3 regions of the Paenibacillus sp. 01T431 genome follow, and region 3 is predicted to be linked to each of the others. Evidence: riboswitches for the same ligand, from Rfam matches in the RefSeq annotation. Region 3 holds a riboswitch; each other region holds the start of a gene.

Region 1 (6,430 bases), on a different contig from region 3:
AAATTAAACAAGACAAAGCGCGAATTTTGTCGAAAAGGAGCGTATCTTCATTATGAAGGCAGAGTACATTAACCCGTTTCTTGAATCTGCAAAAATCGTGATTGAGCAAGTCGTTCAAATACGTCCAGCGACTGGAGAACTAGGTCTCAAGGATATCAAGTTTGTAGAGAACTATATTTGGATTCAAATTGGGCTCAACGGACAGATGAACGGTGACATTGTATTCGGGCTTAGCGAAGAGGTAGCTATGAAAATGGTTTCTGCGATGATGGGCGGATACGTAATTTCTGAAATCGACGAAATCGTGAAGAGTGCTATTTCTGAGCTTGGCAATATGATTAGCGGAAATGCGAGTACGATGCTGTTTAATCAAGGGGTGAGAGTAGATATTACACCGCCGAAGGTTATCCAGTCTGCTCAATCAGCTGGCTTCACCGCACAAAAAGCGTTGACGATTCCACTGATAATGGAAGGCATTGGAGAACTCGACATCCAAGTTTTAATCGCATCTTAGCATAGAAATGGCTCCTTAGGGAGCTTTTTTTGCGTCTGCAATACCAATCAAGTAAAATTGTAAATGGGTGATGATGGATGTTAAGAGGCAAAGTGATTTTCATCTCCGGTGCATCAAGCGGAATCGGAGCGTTAATGGCTAAAATGCTGGCTGAGCGGGGGGCGATCCCAGTTTTGACTGGACGCAACATCTCGAAGCTAAAGGAGATTTCCGCTGCAATAAAGGGGAAAAGCTCGTTCTATCAGATGGACGTGACCGATAATGAACAGGTGAAGCGAACAGTTGAAGCTGTCATTGCGGAATATGGTAAAATAGATGTATTGCTGAACAACGCTGGCTACGGCAAATTCGAGAATTTTATGAGCATGAATGTGGAAAGCTTTGAGCAAATGATGGACACGAACTACCTAGGCATCGTACGCTGCACGAAGGCAGTTGTTCCTCATATGGTGAAGCAAGGAAGCGGACATATTGTAAACATAGCATCTTTAGCAGGCAAAATAGGCACTGCCAAATCAACCAGCTACACAGCCACAAAGCATGCTGTGCTTGGCTTTACTAATGCGCTTCGCATGGAGCTTCGGGAGCAGGGAATTCAGGTATCAGCGGTTAATCCAGGTCCAATTGATACGCCTTTTTTCTCGCTGGCTGATCCTTCCGGCTCTTACGTTAAAAATGTCAATTGGTTTATGATGAAGCCAGAATATGTAGTCAAAAAAATCATTCGTTTAATCGAGCGGAGAAAAGCCGAGCTTGACCTGCCGAAAACCGCAGCTTTTGGTATTAAACTATATCAATTGCTGCCGCGAACCATTGATCGGCTATTCGGCGGTATGTTAAATCGAAAATAAAGGTTTAAATGAGAGAGGATTAAAAATGAGTAAGCACACATGGTATGAAATAGGAATTAATGAACTGCTGTCGGATAAGCTCACAGCAAATGGAATTATTGAACCAACCGATGTACAGGCAAATACGATTCCAATACTGCTTGGAGGAAGCGACGTTTCAGCGAGGTCGCAGACGGGCACAGGTAAAACGCTTGCGTATTTGTTGCCGCTTCTTCAGAAGCTGAATTCGCATTCAAGCGCGATTCAAGCGATTATTTTGGCTCCAACACAGGAGCTTGCGATGCAAATTGTTCGTGTAGCAGAAGTGTACGCGGAGCCGCTGAACATTCGCGTACAGCAATTGATTGGCGGAGCTGCATTAAAGCGGCAGGTAGAGAAATTGAAGCTGCGCCCGCAGCTGGTTATTGGAACACCAGGGCGAATTCACGAATTGCTTAAGCTGCGCAAGCTCAAGCTGAATGATGTGAAAAATGTTGTAGTTGATGAAGCGGATCAAGTATTTCAGCTCGGCTCGACAAAAGAGGTAGAGATCATTTTGCATAGTGTCGGTAAAGAGCACCAAATTGCTTTTTTCTCCGCGACATATCCGGATCAAATGGCTCGTTTTGAAGGACGCTGGATGAAAAACCCGGAACGCATTCAGGTTACGCCGGAGCATACCGTATCACAAACGATCGATAATTACTTTATCGTTAGCGACAAGCGTGATAAAACCGATACGGTAAGAAGACTTGTTCGCTTGCTGAACCCAACCTCTGCGCTGCTTTTCCTAAATGATACCGACAACATTTCCAACTGGGAATCGAAGCTAAGCTATGAAGGCTTTACTGTTGAGGCTTTGTATGGGGATGCGGATAAACAGCGCCGTGCAGCAACATTGACACGTTTTCGCGAGGGTCGCTGCCAACTGCTGCTAGCTACGGATGTTGCGGCTAGAGGCCTTGATATTGAAGGTCTGCCGCTCGTCATTCAGCTTGATCCTGCATCGGATGCGGATCATTATGTGCATCGTGCAGGACGAACGGGCCGTATGGGACGTCCTGGTACAGTCGTTTCCATTGTTACGCCGCAGGAGCTGTTTATTATGGAGAAATTCCGCAAGCAGCTGGGCATCGAATTGACAGAACGGACAATGTTCAGAGGAAAGCTTCTTAGCGAGGAAGAGCTGCGAGAAGCAACAAAACCGTTTGCGGCTCGCCATGAAGCGAAGCTTGCAGATCGCTCAGAAGCGTTGCAAACGAAGCGAGCTGCAGAGAATAAAAGTGCAGCTGCTGCTCCGAAACAAACGAAGCTTGTAGAGACGAAAGCAGTAACTGCTCCGCCGAAACCAAAGCCAGCAGCGAAGCCTGCTCCTAAGAAAGTGGAGCGAAAGCGCGAAGGCAAAAACAAAGGTGCTCCTAAGTGGTTGAAAGCTAAACGCGAGGCCGATAAGGAACAATCATAAAAATTTATTTTGAAAGCCACCCTCTTAAATCGATCTGCCTCTCCCGAAACGTATGGGCGAAGGTAAAAAATGCGGCAAAACCCGCAATCGAAAAAGGAGTGTGGCTTTCTTGATGAAACAAACCATGTGGAAAAAGACAGCAATTTCTTCGCTTGCGCTGCTAATGCTTGCAGGCGGTGCGACGTCAGCTTTTGCAGATGGCGGTAAAGGCAAAGGGCATGATGGCGATCGTAATGATGATAAAGGCCGTCATGAGGACAAGGATGACAAGTATGACAAGGACGATAAACATAAAGTAACATGGCAATTTCAAGATGAGGACGATCTGAAGTGGGCTATGGAATACATTATGCGGTTAGCGTCGAAGGGCGTATTTACTGGCTATGAGGATGGTACATTTAAGCCTAATCAGAAAATCAACCGTATTGAAACGTTGACTGCTGCTGTCAGATTGATGGGTCTTCGCTCACAAGCGGAATCAGCAGATAAAATGAAAACGGACTTGCAATTTAATGACGGGGATAAAATCGCAAAAAAATACCCTTGGGCTGTTGGTTACGTTGCAGTAGCGCTGGAGAACGATCTATTCTCTGAGACTGAATCGGAAGTGAAACCGGAAGCAAACGCGACAAGACTATGGTCTACGATTCTTCTCGTAAAAGCGCTTAAACTGGAAGACGAAGCGAAGGCGCTCAATAATACGAAGCTTGACTTTAAGGATGCAAAAGAGATCCCTGCTGGATCTGTAGGTTATGTTGCTCTTGCTTTGAAGAAAGGCATTATTACCGGCTACAATGATAAGAATGGAAAAACGTTCCGTCCTAATCAACCAGTAACCCGTGCAGAGCTGGCAGCGCTTCTCGATCGTACAGATACGGAAATGCCTAATCATGATGCACAAGCCATTTTAGGCAAGCTAAAAGCAGCTCCTGCTGATGGCAAGTTGACGGTTGTTAAAGGAGATAACACGGAGGTTTCACTAGCATTAGACTCGAATGTGTTTATTTTCCGAGATGATAAAAAATCGCCAGTGAGCTCACTCCGAGCAGGTGATGAGGTACTCGTTCGTACGTATCTTAATCGTATCGTATTTATTGAAGTAACGAAGTCGGCTCCTGTTAGTACAGCTTTCTCGGAGAACGGAATTATTAATACATTAACGTTCAACAATCAGGCGAAATTGACGACGGTTTCTCTCATTACTCGATATGAAAACTCACAGGCAGTTGTCACAACATTCAGCATTGATCCAAGTGTAGTCATCACAGGTGACTCCTCGCAGCTGAAGGCTGGTCAATATGTACAAGTAAAAGGCGACAATGGTACAGTTAAATCAATTGAAGTGAAATAAGGTTTATATAAGTGAAGGGCTGTCCTGAAAGTAGATTTTTCTACTTTTGGAACAGCCCTTTTTTCATTGCTCAACAATCAAAAATATAGCTTGCGAATCCAGCAGCGCTTAGTTTTCTGCATAATAAGCACGATACAGTTCGTTAGAAAATATACGCGTTAACTTTCATAGTTAGTCTGTAATAGAGCTTGATTTCAATTGCGATATCGAACTATAATAAATGTAAATTTTAGGTGGGTGCAACTGGCGTAAACGTGGATGACCACGAGGGAGCACCTATTTCATATGTCGTGCGCCTGGGCAAAGTATTTGATCAATGATCAAATGCTTTTTTTATTTTCAGATAAAATAAAAAGGTTGAGGTGAGTATGTTGCAGTCCTATGAAGATCAGTTATTTAATAATCCGTATCCTGGTAGAACGATAATCATGGGGATGAGCCCGTCAGGAAAACATTTTGCTCAAGTGTATTGGATAATGGGCAGAAGCGTGAACAGTCGCAACCGAATCTTTGAGCGTAAGGAGCAGTTTGTAAAAAATAGAGCATATGATGCGGCAAAAATGGAAGACCCTTCATTGATTATTTATAATCCGATAAAGAGTATTAATGGGATGGACATCATTTCCAATGGAGATCAGACGGAAACCATCTATGAAGCTTATGGCAAAAAAGAAACGTTTGAAGATGCATTAAAAAGCAGAAAGTTTGAACCGGATGCTCCCCATTATACACCGCGTATTTCCGGTATTATTGATACTGAATCAGCTGTGTACAGCTTGTCCATTTTGAAAACAAGGCAAAACGATCCGTCATTTTGCATCCGTCATTTCTTTCATTACGACTCTTTTACAAAAGGGATAGGTCATTGCATTCACACTTATAAAGGTGAAGAAAATGGTATTTTGAGATCTTTTGAAGGTGAACCGCTGGAGGTTCCTTTATTTGATTCAATGGATGAAACGGCTCGATTTTACTGGAGCAGCATAAACGCAGATCATAAAATTTCATTGCTTGTGAAGTTTATTCATACCGATGATCGTAAGGTGGAATTTAAAATAATAAATAAAAATCAGACGTTTTAGTGTCTATATAATTAATTCCGACAAAAACGATGGGAAAAATTTAAATAATCGTTGACAGGGTCGTTTCTGAGGAATAATATAGGAATATATTCAAAGTGAGTTGAAAAACCATTTTGTAGGATGACAAAAGAAGATAATCTACTGGACCACCAGAGATTCAATAGGAGCGCAGTTCTGCGCCTTGTTGGGTCTCCTTTTTTTATCCAAAAAAACAAAAAAGCTCAAAGAGCGAAGCGAAAGGGATGTTTACAATCATGAAAAAACTAACACTAACATTAATTTCTGCAACAGTAGCCTTCTCAGCCCTAACCTATGTTGTCGTATCTGCCAAACAGGCGCAAGGTGCGCCTGCGGTGAAGGACAACGCTGCAATTGTTACCGAAGCAAAGGAAGAGAATCAATCCAAAATCATTACCGTTTCTGACACAGAGAAAAAATCAGAAGTAAACACAGCTGCAGCAGAAGGCGAAAAACAACCGCAAACAAAAACGGCGGACACGATAGAGGCAAATAAACCTGAAGCAGAAAAAGCAGATGCGAAACAAGAAGATAAATCCAAAGTTACTCTTGCTGTAGATAAGAAGGAAGAGGCGCCTGCAGCTAAAGCGGCAGCAGCAAAGGAAGAGCCTGCGGCTAAAGCAAATACATCGGTTGAAAAAACAGCAACACAGCCGAAAGAAGCTGCCCAGCCTAAAGCAGCAACGACAGTGAAAGAAGAAAGCCAGCCTAAAGCTGCAGCCGTTGTGAAAGAAGAGCCAAAAGCAGCAGCACCTGCTGCGAAAGAAGAAACACAATCGAAACCAGCGGAGCCAGCTGCGAAAGAAGAAAAGAAACCATCTAAATCGGTCTCATTTGTGAAAAAAGATACGGTACAGCCGAAAGCACCATCATCCTCAGAGGCTCCTGCTTCATCCTCTTCATCATCATCATCGTCTTCCGAAGGTCAACAGCCAGCACCATCGACGACGGAAGAAGAAATCTGCTAGAAACAAGAAATACGTATTCATGAGTTATGAAATGGGGGTGGTCATAAGAGGCAGATCAGCCTCTTATGACCGGCTCCCTGCACGAGATCTTGAAGCGACTAGTGGAGAATACATATTTCACACTTGGCACATCGACAAAATTTGATGAAAACGAGGAATGAACATGAAATTACAATTTAATACATCCAAAAGATGGTTAGCT
Region 2 (6,430 bases), on a different contig from region 3:
GATGTGGTTACACTGATTTTGTCCGCACTAGAGTATGAAGGAAGAAACGGAATTTAATTAAGCAAAAGCGTCCCATTCCACTTGTTATGAGTGGGGGGGACGTTTTTTTTAGTAAGATTTGTTGTTTTCATACAAAGAAGGCGACACTTCATTTGAAACCTATGTTAAATTAGAGGGAGTAGATACCGTTTGCATTTCTAGACATAAATAGAAAGAGTGAAACTTGGATGGCTGATGATCGACTGGATGATAAGCTTAGCAAAATGATTGATGTAGCAAGGCTGTATTATGAACTGGATTATAATCAGGAAGAAATCGCTCAGAAGCTGGGGGTATCGCGCCCTACGATATCAAGATTTTTACAGCAGGCGAAGGATGAGGGGTATGTTCAAATAAAAATCGTACACCCGAACGAAAACAATTTTGTTCTGGCGAATCGATTGGAAGCGAAGTTTGGGCTGAAAAAAGCGGTTATCGTTTCTGTGCCTCAGTATGAGGACAGCATCGTAAAAAAGTATATTGGCGAAGCGGCAGCGAACTATTTATACGATACGGTAAAAGATGGCGATATCATTGCGACAACGTGGGGAACGACGCTCTTTCAAATGGCTTCTCAGCTTAAGGATAAGCCGGTTCGCGACGTAAAGGTCGTGCAGCTCAACGGCGGGGTTAGCCATTCGGAAACCAATACATACGCTTATGAAATTGTTCATTTATTCGGCAAGGCTTTCCATACGATACCTTACTTTATTCCGCTGCCGGCGCTTGTTGACCATGAGGTTGTGAAGCGGACGATTGAATCGGATCGCCATATCCGCAATATTTTGGAGCTAGGGAAGCTTTCTAATATTGCCGTTGTAACCGTAGGAGCACCTACGGATGATTCTGTATTAATTAGAGCCAATTATTTCACAGATTCAGATCTGGAAATTATTCGCGAGAAAGCAGCTGGCGATATATGCTCACGCTATATCGATATTACAGGCAATATTTGTTCAACACTCATGAACCAGCGCACGATTGGAATCAGTCTCGATGAACTGAAACGCAAGGACCAGTCGATACTTGTGGCAGGCGGAGCGAAGAAGGTAGATGGCATTTATGGCGCGCTGCGCGGCGGCTACACGAATGTACTCATTACCGATCAGTTTACAGCGAGGTATTTATTAGAACGGGATGTGTAGACATCCCATAGAACAAACGAGGGGATCTTAGCTGCAAAGCGGCAAATAAGATCCCCTCGTTTTTCTTCCTATATCTCTTATTGAAGTGCAAATCGCTCAGCGGAGTCAACCGTATGCTTCAGAAGCGTGGCGATCGTAACAGGACCTACGCCTGCAGGCACAGGGGTGATCGCACTTGCTTTTGCTAGGCATGCCTCGTAGTCAACGTCCCCAATATTCCCTTTGTTGTACCCTGCATCAAGTACTACAGCGCCATCGCGAATCCATTCGCCTTGAATAAAGCTTGGTTTGCCGACTGCAGCAACGACGATATCGGCAAGACGCAATAGCTCCGCTAAATTTTCTGTTTTGGAATGACAGGTTGTTACGGTTGCATTGCGGTTCAGCAGCATCTGAGAAACGGGTTTGCCTAGAATCGGGCTTCGTCCAACGACGACGGCATGTTTGCCTTCGACCTTGATTTCATAGTAATCAAGAATAGCCATAATAGCAGCAGGGGTACATGACGGATACTGGGCATAACCAAATGCATTTTGAGCAAAACCTAACGCGGTTACACCATCAACATCCTTATGGATACTAATCGCTTCAAAGGCAGCACGCTCATCAATTTGATGCGGTACAGGGTGCTGCAAGAGGATGCCGTGAATAAGCGGGTCTTCATTAAGCTGCAAAATAACGTCAATTAAATCATCCGTTGAAATGTTTTTGTTCAAATGAATACGTTTGGAATCAATGCCAAGCCGCTTGCATGCATTGCCCTTCATTCGAACGTAGGTTTCAGACGCAGGGTCATCGCCCACCAGTATCGTCGCTAAGCATGGAATGATTCCCCGCTTGCTAAGAATCTCAACTCTTTCTTTCAGCTGCTCTTTAATCGCATCGGCCACAATGGCTCCATCCAAAATCAGTTTCTCGGTCATCTTCTACCTCAGCCCCTTATAAATAAATGTTAAAAAAACATAAAAAGGCAAGGGGTATGTCCCCTTACCTTTGCCCAGGCGTACGGCTAATGATCTGTGCGCTTCCTCATGGTTGCCCATGTTCCGCCAGTTACGCACAGCTTTTAAATGGTATTTTGATTTTAACAGGTGGAAAGTTCAAAAGCGAGTCATTAACATTATTTTATGATTATTTAGGTGTAGAAACGAGAGGATGGATGCTATAATTACTTTATCAAGAGGGAGCGGGTCGCGCTGCCCTCTTTATTGCAGTTTGCGCAAAATGATGGGAGATTGAGGTGGTAAGTTGTTAAAGCTCACTAGATTTTTGAGGAAATATTGGCTGAGCGCTGTGCTGGCACCGCTGTTTATGCTGCTAGAGGTGGTCATGGATTTGCTGCAGCCGCGATTCATGGCGAGCATTGTGAATGAGGGCATTATAGCAGGTGATCTCACAGCAATCGCGAGCACCGCGCCCAAAATGCTGATCGCCGCATTGATCGGACTAATCGCAGGTGTCGGCTGCACGGTGTTCTCGACGATAGCATCGCAAAACTTTGGGGCTGATCTGAGGCAGGAGCTGTTTCAAAAAATACAGTCGCTGTCGCTTCGATCGCTTGACCGTTTTGGTTCAGGCTCCATCGTGACGAGACTGACGGGTGATGTCACACAAATTCAGAACTTAGTATTGCTGCTGCTCCGCGTATTTGCACGCAGTTCATTCATTATTATCGGCAGTCTGATCATGGCTTTTGTCATCAGCCCGCGCCTGTCTATTATTTTGCTCGCAATGATACCCTTATTAGCTCTCTTCCTCATCATTACAACTCGGATTACCGTCCCTTTGTTTTCAATGATGCAGCATCGGCTTGATCAAGTGAATACCGTGATGCAAGAAAACTTGTCTGGTATCCGCGTTGTGAAAGCATTTGTAAGGTCCGATTACGAGGAAGAACGTTTTAATGAAACGAACTCAAATCTACTGCATGCCAGTCTAAAAGCAGCTAAGATCGTTGCGCTTAATACGCCGCTTGTGTCGATCATTCTTAATTTTAGTATTGTAGCTGCATTATGGTATGGCGGAATGCTCTCTGAGCACGGGGCGCTGTCGGTGGGCAGTCTCGCCGCCTTTTTAACTTATATTACACAGCTTCTCTTTTCTACTCTAGGACTTGGAAATCAATTGATTGCAATCTCTCGGGCCAAGGCTTCTGCTGACCGCATTAACGAGATATTGGAGGTTCCGGCAGATAAATGGACAGCTGAACGAAAAGCTAACGAGCAGTCCAAAAAAATTCAAGCTGGCAGAATAACTTTTGACCATGTGAGCTTCTGCTACGAAGGCTCGGAGAAAAACATACTTCACGACATAGATCTGGATATAGAGCCGGGCGAGACGATTGGGATCGTAGGGGTGAACGGCTCAGGAAAATCAACGCTGGTCAGCCTCATTCCAAGGTTTTATGAAGCGACAGAGGGGATGCTTCGCATTGATTCCCATCCGATTAACGAGATCGCTTCTGCGGAGCTGCATAGCCATATCGGAATGGTGCTTCAGCAGGCGCATCTGTTCAGTGGAACCATTCGTGACAATATCAGCTATGGCAAACCGGATGCGAGTCAGGATGAAATAGAGGCAGCAGCCAAGGCGGCTGAGGCTCATGCCTTCATTATGAAGCTGGAGAATGGCTACGACACGCTGCTTGGCCAGCGCGGGGTCAATCTGTCTGGCGGTCAAAAGCAGCGGTTATCCATAGCTCGGACGTTGCTGCTGAAACCCAAAATTGTCATCCTTGATGATTGTACAAGCGCGGTTGATCTGAGAACGGATTTACTCATACGCAAATCGTTGCAAGAGATTATGAAGAGCAGCACTTGTCTTATTATTGGTCAGCGAATTGCATCCGTACAGCAGGCAAATCGGATTATTGTGCTTGAGGATGGTCGAATTACAGCCATTGGCACGCATCAGGAGCTTCTTGAACAAAGCAAGCTATACCAGAAAATGGCCTTTTCCCAGCAAGGAGCTTGATAGATGAATCATACGCTAACGACATTAAGAAGAATTGGAACTTATTTGCTTCATGGCCGCGCTAGACTGCTGGCGGTTATTGCACTAACGATAGTTGCCGCAGGACTTACGCTCGCTGGTCCTTATTTTTTGGGCAAAGCTTTGGATGATTATATTATTGCGAAGCGATATGATGGGCTGCTTTCTATTTGTTTGCTTATGTTTGGCCTATACGCGGCTGGCAGCTTAGTCAGCTGGCTTCAAGCCCTATATTTAGCTGATGTATCGCAGCGGACCGTATGGAGTCTTCGCAAGGAATTGTTTAATCATTTGCAAAAGCTGCCTATTCCGTTTTTTGCGAGTAAAAACCACGGTGAACTCATGAGTCGTACGACGAATGACATCGACAATGTTACGAATACGCTGAACCAAAGCTTGATTCAGATCATCTCAAGCGTCATCATGCTCATAGGTTCGTTCGCGATGATGCTTTTCTTAAATGTGTGGCTAACGCTTGTAGCACTCATTGTTATTCCGGTCATTGTTTTGGTAACGAAACGAATTGCGAAGGCAACACAGCGTCAGTTCAAAGGACAGCAGCAGGAGCTTGGCGGGCTTAACGGCTTTATCGAGGAGACGGTATCGGGACAGAAGGTCGTAGCCCTGTTTCATCAAGAGGAGCGAATGGCTGAGCAGTTCAGCGCCGCTAATGCCAAGTTGAAGAAAGTCGGAACCAAAGCCCAAATTTATTCGGGTACGATGGGCCCGTTCATGAACATGTTTGGTCATATCAGCTATTTGATCATTGCAGGTGTCGGCGGCTGGCTGGCGATTCACGGCCACGCAACAGTGGGCGTCATCATAAGCTTTCTCGGTTATTCAAAGCAATTCTCCGGCCCTTTGAATGAGGTCGCCAATCAATACAATATGATTCAGTCGGGGGTAGCAGGCGCGGAGCGGGTATTTGAGATGATGGATATTCCATCAGAATATGAAGAACCCGAGTCCGTGAAAGAGATGGAATCGATTGGCGGCAAGGTAGAGTTTCGCGATGTGCGGTTTGAATATAACGACGGAACCGCAGCGCTTAATAACATCTCCTTTATTGCTAAGCCGGGAGAGACCGTTGCGCTAGTGGGTCCAACTGGAGCGGGCAAGACTACGATCATTAATCTGATTGGGCGTTTCTATGAGATCAAGGACGGTCAAATACTGATTGATGACGAAGACATTTGCACGATAGACAAAAACAGCTTGCGTAAACAGCTTGGAATCGTGCTCCAGGATGCCCATTTGTTCTCGGGTACCATTCGTGAGAATATCCGCTATGGCAAGCTGGATGCTACCGATGAAGAGGTGGAGGAGGCGGCTGCCCAAGCGAATGCGAATAGCTTCATCACGAAGCTTCCGCTAGGCTATGAGACCGAATTGACAGCGGAAGGCGGGAACATAAGCCACGGGCAGCGCCAGCTTATCACGATTGCTCGGGCCATTCTTGGAGATCCTGCGCTGCTTATACTCGATGAAGCAACGAGCAGTGTAGATACGCTGGCTGAGCTCCAAATTCAAGAAGCGATGAAGAAGCTGCTTAGCGGCAGAACGAGCTTCGTTATTGCGCACCGACTCAGTACCATTCGAAATGCGGATACCATTCTATTTATTAAAGATGGTGAAATTGCGGAGCGCGGTACACATGATGAGCTGCTTGCGAAAAAAGGGTTGTATGATCAACTGCATGGCAGTCAATTTTTACAACAAGTATAGACGTACTGTCTCATAAAGGTCATATGAATGTGGTACAATGAGACGAGCGATACAATTAGGAGATGACTAACGATGACAGAACAACTGAACGAGCAAGAACTTTTGCAGTATATAGCAAACGAAACAAACGCGGATGAGAAGCTGATTAAGCTTGTATTAAAGCATGAGCAAGCGTTCATCGGCAGCGCGAAGGAAGATAAAAATGGCGAGGTAGATATTGACGGCGACGAGCTCGTAGATTATGTACTGAGCCGTCCTGATGTAAAGTCCAACGAGCTGGTCGTGGAATCAATCTTGGACGCAGAAATGGATTATTTGATGGACAAAGGCCTTGCAGGTTACGTAGACTAATTTGTGAGCATAAATGTAAGTCTATGAAGGACTGCTTCCAAGCGCATGTTGGCTGAAGCAGTTCTTCTTGTGTTGGAAAGTTTATGATATTTTTGTAAACACTAGCTGAAAATAGATGTTTTGCACGGTTATTGCGACGGAATAAGGACAGGATAGTACAGCATATGTTCTAAACGAGG
Region 3 (6,430 bases):
GTGAGCTGCTCAAGCATGACAAGCAGCGCGTAGGAAATCTCTTCATGCTCCGCATAAATTTCAGCAGGGTCTTGTTTTACGGTGCTGACGTCTGGTTCGGGCAGCCACTGTCCAACATATACTTCTTTTCTTTTGCGAGCGGATTGGCTGAGATTGATCGAGCGGTTAGTGAGCATTCGAACGAGATAGGCCTTCTCATTTTTAATTTCACTAGGGTCCAAAAGGCTGTAGTCTGCAAACACATCCTGGACCAAATCCTCGGCCTCGCTGAATGTGCCAAGCATCCGATAAGCAATGGAATGGAGCAGCGGTCGATACGCTGCATAAGTATTTTGGAAATCCATTCTTCATCCATCCTTCTCATTTATTGAAAATAGTATAACTTGCTAGAAGAGCGTCTGCGATAAGATAAAAAATAGATAGATTGATAGGTTTATATATTAAGCTTAACGGACATAATGACGGATAGATACGTTCCGGAACGCAAGCAGACGCACTGACGGGTGCGACGAGAGGAGCTTGTGTTATATGTCCAGCCATTATTCTATTCATTCCTATTCCAATATTTCTAAATCCGCTCATTCTAATTCGGGTAAGGCTAATAAATTTGTTTATCGCAAATCATATGGTTTTATAATTTTTGCACTTATCATTTTAATTATGAGCTGGGAAGCTCAGCAAATGGATGCTGCGGTTGCAGGCGGAGAAATTCCGCAGGAAGCCATTCGCCTTCGTATTTTAGCCAATTCCGATAATCCTGCTGATCAAGTCGTGAAACGTCTTGTCCGGGATGAAATCGTTAAAGCGATGAATAGCTGGGTGACGGGACCTCAGACGATTGAGGAAGCACGTCAGACGATTCTCGCCAATATGCCTGAAATTGAACGCATTACAGCAGAAGTGCTCAAGAGCCGCGGCTTTGAATATGGCTCATCCGCAGAGCTTGGAATGGTACCGTTCCCGACAAAAATGTACGGCAATCAAGTTTACCCTGCTGGCGACTATGAAGCCCTTCGTATTACACTTGGCGAAGGCGGCGGACAAAATTGGTGGTGTGTATTGTTCCCGCCGTTATGTTTTATCGATGCTGTAAGCGGTGAAGCATCAGCAGCAGCTGGAACAGAGACAGAGCAAGCATCAGTTGTGAAATCGAATAGTGCAGCGGCTAAGACAGCTTCCTTAGCAGCAGCTCCAGCAGATACTCCTTCCCAAGGCGAAGCGCCGGAAGCAAAATTTTTTATTTGGGAAATGATCGAATCTTTTATCAATTGGATTAAATCACTGTTTTCATAAGAAACGACAGCTGCACCTTTGAATGTAAAGGTGCAGTTGTCGTTTCTGCTTGTTTGCGGGTGCTTATGCTATAATAACGAATGAATGAACAATTTCAATTAAGAGCAAGGATTGAAGGATAGAGATGACTAAAACAAATGTATGGCGCGTAAAGCAGGCTCATGATTCTCAGCTGCGCGAACAATTATCGGAAGCTGCCAGCCAATTAAGAGAAGGCGGTATTATTGCTTTCCCTACGGAGACGGTTTATGGGCTTGGCGCGGATGCTCGCAGCTCGGCGGCGGTTGAGCGGATATTCACCGCAAAGGGACGTCCATCGGACAACCCTCTCATTGTGCATATTGCGGGTCGCAAGCAGTTAGATGAGCTGGTGCTGCCGTATTCGGAGCTGGCTTCATCGTTGATGGAACAGTTTTGGCCAGGGCCACTTACCATTGTACTGCCCGTTCGTGAGGATGCGTTATCGCCGCTCGTAACGGCTGGACTGTCTACCGTTGGTATTCGAATACCGGATCATAGAACAGCGCTTGCGCTGCTTGAGATCGCAGATTGTCCAATTGCTGCACCAAGCGCCAATCGTTCTGGAAGGCCAAGCCCAACACTTGCTGAGCATGTGCTGGAGGATCTGGATGGGCGGATCGATGGTCTTGTTGATGACGGTGCAACAGGCGTCGGCCTGGAATCTACTGTAATTGAGCTTGCTGGCGAGCATGGCATTCGTATTTTGCGGCCAGGCGGCATTACGCGCGAAGCGCTTCAAGAAGCGGCACCCCATGCGTTGATTGATAGTGCCTCGATAGAAGAACCGGAGTCGGCTCCGCGATCACCAGGCATGAAATATACTCATTATGCGCCACAAGGGGAGCTTGAGCTTGTGCAAGGACATTTTGAAGCTGTCGCAGCTTACATTCAAGATCAAGTAGAAGCTGCAAAGATGCGCGGCGAGGTAACTGGCGTACTTGCTTTCGAAGAGAGATTGAATCGCTACGATGCAGATCATGTTTTCTCATTAGGCAGCGAGGCGGAGCTTGGCACAGCAGCGCATCAGCTTTATGCCGCATTGCGTGATTTTGACGGGGCAGGCGCTCAGCGTATTTGGGCAGAGGGCTGCACGGAGCATGGGATCGGCGCAGCGCTTATGAATCGGTTGGCCAAAGCGGCTGGAAACCGAATTATTCGTGTATAGAAAGTGTTCTAAGGGGAACGATCATTTTTGAAACTGAATTAGCTTGAAACCGCACTAGTATGTTTGTCCTCATGTCCGCATATGTTTGGTAAAGACTACAAGCGGACATGGGGGAGATAGGCTGTGATTGAAGCACAATTACAAGCTGGACAGTTTTTGACGCTGCTTATTATTGCGGTGGCACTCAGTCTAGACGCATTTTCTCTTGGGCTCGGCATAGGGCTCAAAGGCATAAGGCTGCGAGATATTTTGAAGCTGGGCATTGTAACTGCGTTGTTTCATATGATCATGCCGCTGGCAGGTATTTTTACAGGTCAATACGTGGGCTCCTTGCTTGGAGATGTAGCCACGACTGCGGCAGGCATTTTGCTAGTGCTGCTCGGCGGACATATGATTTATAGCTCGCTGCGCGGCGAGGCGGTTCAATCTTTTGACCATAAATCTTTTTGGGGCTTGCTCGTGCTTTCGCTTAGCGTCAGTATCGACTCGTTCTCAGTAGGCATTACGCTTGGGATGTTCGCTGCAAACATGTTGATGACGGTTTTACTTATCGGTCTGCTCGGCGGGCTGATGTCGATATGTGGTTTAATGCTGGGGCGTAAAGTCAGCGGTCAGCTTGGCGAATATGGCGAGGCCATAGGCGGAGGAATTTTGTTCGTGTTCGGCATCTTGTTTATCTTTTAGAATATAAGTAAGAAAGCAGAACAATATTGCAGTCTTATTTTAAATTTCAAGTCAAAGCTGCTTTAGCATCTAAGGAACGCTGCAGGTGTTTTCGCTTAATCGTTGAACAGCTTGGAATAACGTGCAAAAAGGAGTTGGCAGTGTGAAACGTATTTTATTTGTATGTACAGGCAATACATGCCGCTCACCGATGGCAGAGGCTATGCTTCGCCGAATGGCTGCTCTGAGAGGGATCACCGTAGCCGTTCGCTCCGCAGGCATATCTACTATTGATGGACTGCCTGTGTCAGCTCATGCTGTGGAGACTCTTAGGCAGCGGGACATCGAGCATAAGAGCACGTCGCTGGCGCTGACGAGCGAGGCGGTTGGTTGGGCTGATATTATTTTGACAATGACGGTCAATCATAAGCGCGGTTTGCTGCAATGGCATCCCGAAGCGGTCGACAAAATCTATACGTTAAAGGAATATGCAAATCAAGACGCTCAAGTGCTCGCGGATATTGAGGAGCTGGAGCAGCTCTATACAGAGCTTCATATGAAGCAGGCGCTTGGCCAACAGCTGACGACTGGCGAGAGAAGACGATTGCTTGAGCTGGAGCGTCGCATACCGAGCTTTGACATCGTTGATCCTTTTGGAGGCTCGCTTGCTATATACAGCAGCAGTGCTAATGAAATAGAGGACGCGCTCGTCAAGCTGCTGGACAAGCTTGCCAAAAGATAAGTATTTAGGGTTGCAGAAGCCATTTTTGCTTCCATTCGATTGATTTTTGCAACTGTATAAGATATAATAAAATGACAATATACGGTTTCCGATGTAACTGGCGACGGAAGTGGGTAACCACGGTGGAGCATCGGAATATACGGCCGGTCGCCTGGGCAAAGAGCAGCATGCTAATAAGCATGTCTTGCTCTTTTTTCGTCTTTTTGGGCAAAAATAGGTATACTAGCACTGTGATGTTTCATTTCTAAGGAGGTCTTTTGCGTTGAAAATTGCTATTGGTGCTGACCATGCAGGTTATCGTTTGAAGGATGAAGTTGTACCGTTTCTTCAATCGCTTGGTCATGAAATTGAAGATCTTGGTTGCAACTGTGACCAATCCGTCGATTATCCGGACTATGCATTGCCCGTATGCGACCTTGTTACGAGCGGCAAAGCAGAGCGCGGTATACTCATTTGTGGAACAGGTATCGGCATGTCGATTGCGGCTAATAAAGTACGCGGCATCCGCTGTGCGCTTGTGAATGATATGTTATCAGCCAAAGCCACTCGGGAGCATAATGATACTAATGTTTTGGCGCTTGGGGAACGAGTGATCGGTCCTGGAGTGGCACTCGAAATTATTCGCATATGGCTTGAAACGCCGTTCTCAAATGGAGAACGTCATGTCGGTCGTGTTAGTAAAGTGAAACAAATTGAAGAACAGTACAGCAGCCAGTCCTAATTAGGGGGCATTCGCAATGAACGTAGACGAAAACGTACAGCTAGGAAGCATTGCAGAACAGGTTGAGCAAATTGTTCGGGAACTGGCAGCGGCAGGCAAGCTTGGTATGAGTCAGCTGCTAGTAATCGGTGTAAGTACTAGTGAGGTGCTTGGTCATCGCATCGGGACTTCGGGCACCATTGAAACGGCTGCACAAATTTACGCAGGCGTTGAAACGGTTCGCAGCGAAGTTGGCTTTATTCCCGTTTATCAATGCTGTGAGCATCTGAATCGCGCGCTTGTCATTGATCAAGCTTCCGCAGAACGATTGGGGCTTGATATTGTAGGTGCAGTGCCAGTGCCTAAAGCGGGCGGTTCCATGGCAGCCTATGCCTATCGTCAGCTGAAGGAGCCTTGTTTGGTGGAAACGGTGCAGGCGCATGCGGGCATCGATATAGGTGATACGTTTATCGGTATGCATTTGAAGCGGGTGGCTGTTCCCGTTCGTCCGACGATTCGTGAAATTGGCGGAGCGCATGTCACGATGGCTATCACAAGGCCAAAGTTAATAGGCGGCTCCCGAGCAGTATACGAGCTTAGCGAGAATCTAACGGTAGAGCAATCTGCTGGAACTTGCGAATAGTTGATTTATAGCCATAATTTTTTGATTTTCAGCGTCTAAAGGACACCGAAGACGTTTTTGCTTGATAAAGGGTATCTAATTTGAGGAGGAATTTAATCATGGAAAATTTGCGCAAACAAGACCCAGAAGTATTGAAAGCTCTAGGACTAGAACTTACTCGTCAACGTGACAATATCGAGCTTATCGCATCCGAGAACATCGTTAGCGAAGCGGTATTGGAAGCTATGGGAAGCGTTTTGACGAACAAATATGCAGAAGGTTACCCAAGCAAACGTTTCTATGGCGGTTGTGAGCATGTTGACATCGTTGAGGATATTGCCCGCAACCGTGCAAAAGAGCTTTTTGGCGCTGAGCACGCGAACGTGCAACCACACTCCGGCGCACAAGCGAACATGGCTGTTTACCTTGCAGCTTTGCAGCCTGGCGACACTGTGCTTGGTATGAATCTAGCACATGGCGGACATTTGACACACGGCAGCCCTGTTAATGCATCTGGATTGCTTTATAACTTTGTTGCATATGGTGTACAAGAAGATTCCTTCACTATTGATTATGAAGAAGTTCGCAAGCTTGCTTTCAAGCACCGTCCTCGTTTGATCGTTGCAGGCGCTAGTGCATATCCGCGCACAATCGATTTCGAGAAGCTTGGCAAAATTGCTAATGATGTAGGCGCATTGTTTATGGTTGATATGGCTCACATCGCTGGTTTGGTTGCTGCAGGCCTTCACCCGAGCCCAGTGCCTCATGCGCATTTTGTAACAACTACAACGCACAAAACCCTTCGCGGACCTCGCGGCGGTATGATCCTTTGTCGCCAACCTTGGGCTGCTGCGATTGATAAAGCAGTTTTCCCAGGCTCGCAAGGCGGTCCTTTGATGCACATTATCGCTGCTAAAGCAGTAGCTTTCGGCGAGGCGCTTCAACCTGAATTCAAGCAATACGCAACCCAAGTTGTTAAGAACGCTAAAGTTCTTTCGGAAGAGCTTGTTGCAAAAGGCTTTAATATCGTATCTGGCGGAACAGACAATCACTTGATGCTGCTCGACACACGCAATCTGAACATTACAGGAAAAGTAGCAGAACATGTGCTTGATGAAGTAGGCATTACGGTTAACAAAAATGCCATTCCGTTTGATCCAACAAGCCCGTTTGTAACATCCGGTATTCGTATTGGTACACCTGCAGCGACAGCTCGCGGCATGG

What was found. Region 3 has a riboswitch for ZMP and ZTP ahead of rpiB (ribose 5-phosphate isomerase B). Riboswitches for the same ligand answer to the same signal wherever they lie in the genome.
Region 1: another riboswitch for ZMP and ZTP. It lies ahead of AC1DM9_RS22795 (IMP cyclohydrolase); the one in region 3 lies ahead of rpiB (ribose 5-phosphate isomerase B).
Region 2: another riboswitch for ZMP and ZTP. It lies ahead of AC1DM9_RS01395 (bifunctional 5,10-methylenetetrahydrofolate dehydrogenase/5,10-methenyltetrahydrofolate cyclohydrolase); the one in region 3 lies ahead of rpiB (ribose 5-phosphate isomerase B).

What each region holds. Positions count from the first base shown of each region.
Region 1 covers NZ_JBFTPT010000013.1:54,104-60,533, forward strand. The annotation lists gene AC1DM9_RS22775 (chemotaxis protein CheX) at 53-514, shown strand; gene AC1DM9_RS22780 (SDR family NAD(P)-dependent oxidoreductase) at 592-1,365, shown strand; gene AC1DM9_RS22785 (DEAD/DEAH box helicase) at 1,391-2,809, shown strand; gene AC1DM9_RS22790 (S-layer homology domain-containing protein) at 2,922-4,160, shown strand; ZMP/ZTP riboswitch at 4,390-4,469, shown strand; gene AC1DM9_RS22795 (IMP cyclohydrolase) at 4,529-5,242, shown strand; gene AC1DM9_RS22800 (hypothetical protein) at 5,497-6,228, shown strand; gene AC1DM9_RS22805 (S-layer homology domain-containing protein) at 6,392-6,430, shown strand, end outside.
Region 2 covers NZ_JBFTPT010000001.1:314,829-321,258, forward strand. The annotation lists gene AC1DM9_RS01385 (5'-nucleotidase C-terminal domain-containing protein) at 1-57, shown strand, start outside; gene AC1DM9_RS01390 (sugar-binding transcriptional regulator) at 228-1,184, shown strand; gene AC1DM9_RS01395 (bifunctional 5,10-methylenetetrahydrofolate dehydrogenase/5,10-methenyltetrahydrofolate cyclohydrolase) at 1,262-2,107, opposite strand; ZMP/ZTP riboswitch at 2,173-2,251, opposite strand; gene AC1DM9_RS01400 (ABC transporter ATP-binding protein) at 2,433-4,157, shown strand; gene AC1DM9_RS01405 (ABC transporter ATP-binding protein) at 4,161-5,900, shown strand; gene AC1DM9_RS01410 (hypothetical protein) at 5,973-6,251, shown strand.
Region 3 covers NZ_JBFTPT010000010.1:136,897-143,326, forward strand. The annotation lists gene AC1DM9_RS19295 (RNA polymerase sigma-70 factor) at 1-344, opposite strand, end outside; gene spoIIR (stage II sporulation protein R) at 529-1,293, shown strand; gene AC1DM9_RS19305 (L-threonylcarbamoyladenylate synthase) at 1,418-2,479, shown strand; gene AC1DM9_RS19310 (manganese efflux pump MntP) at 2,603-3,163, shown strand; gene AC1DM9_RS19315 (low molecular weight protein arginine phosphatase) at 3,306-3,884, shown strand; ZMP/ZTP riboswitch at 3,968-4,048, shown strand; gene rpiB (ribose 5-phosphate isomerase B) at 4,147-4,605, shown strand; gene AC1DM9_RS19325 (TIGR01440 family protein) at 4,622-5,227, shown strand; gene AC1DM9_RS19330 (serine hydroxymethyltransferase) at 5,326-6,430, shown strand, end outside.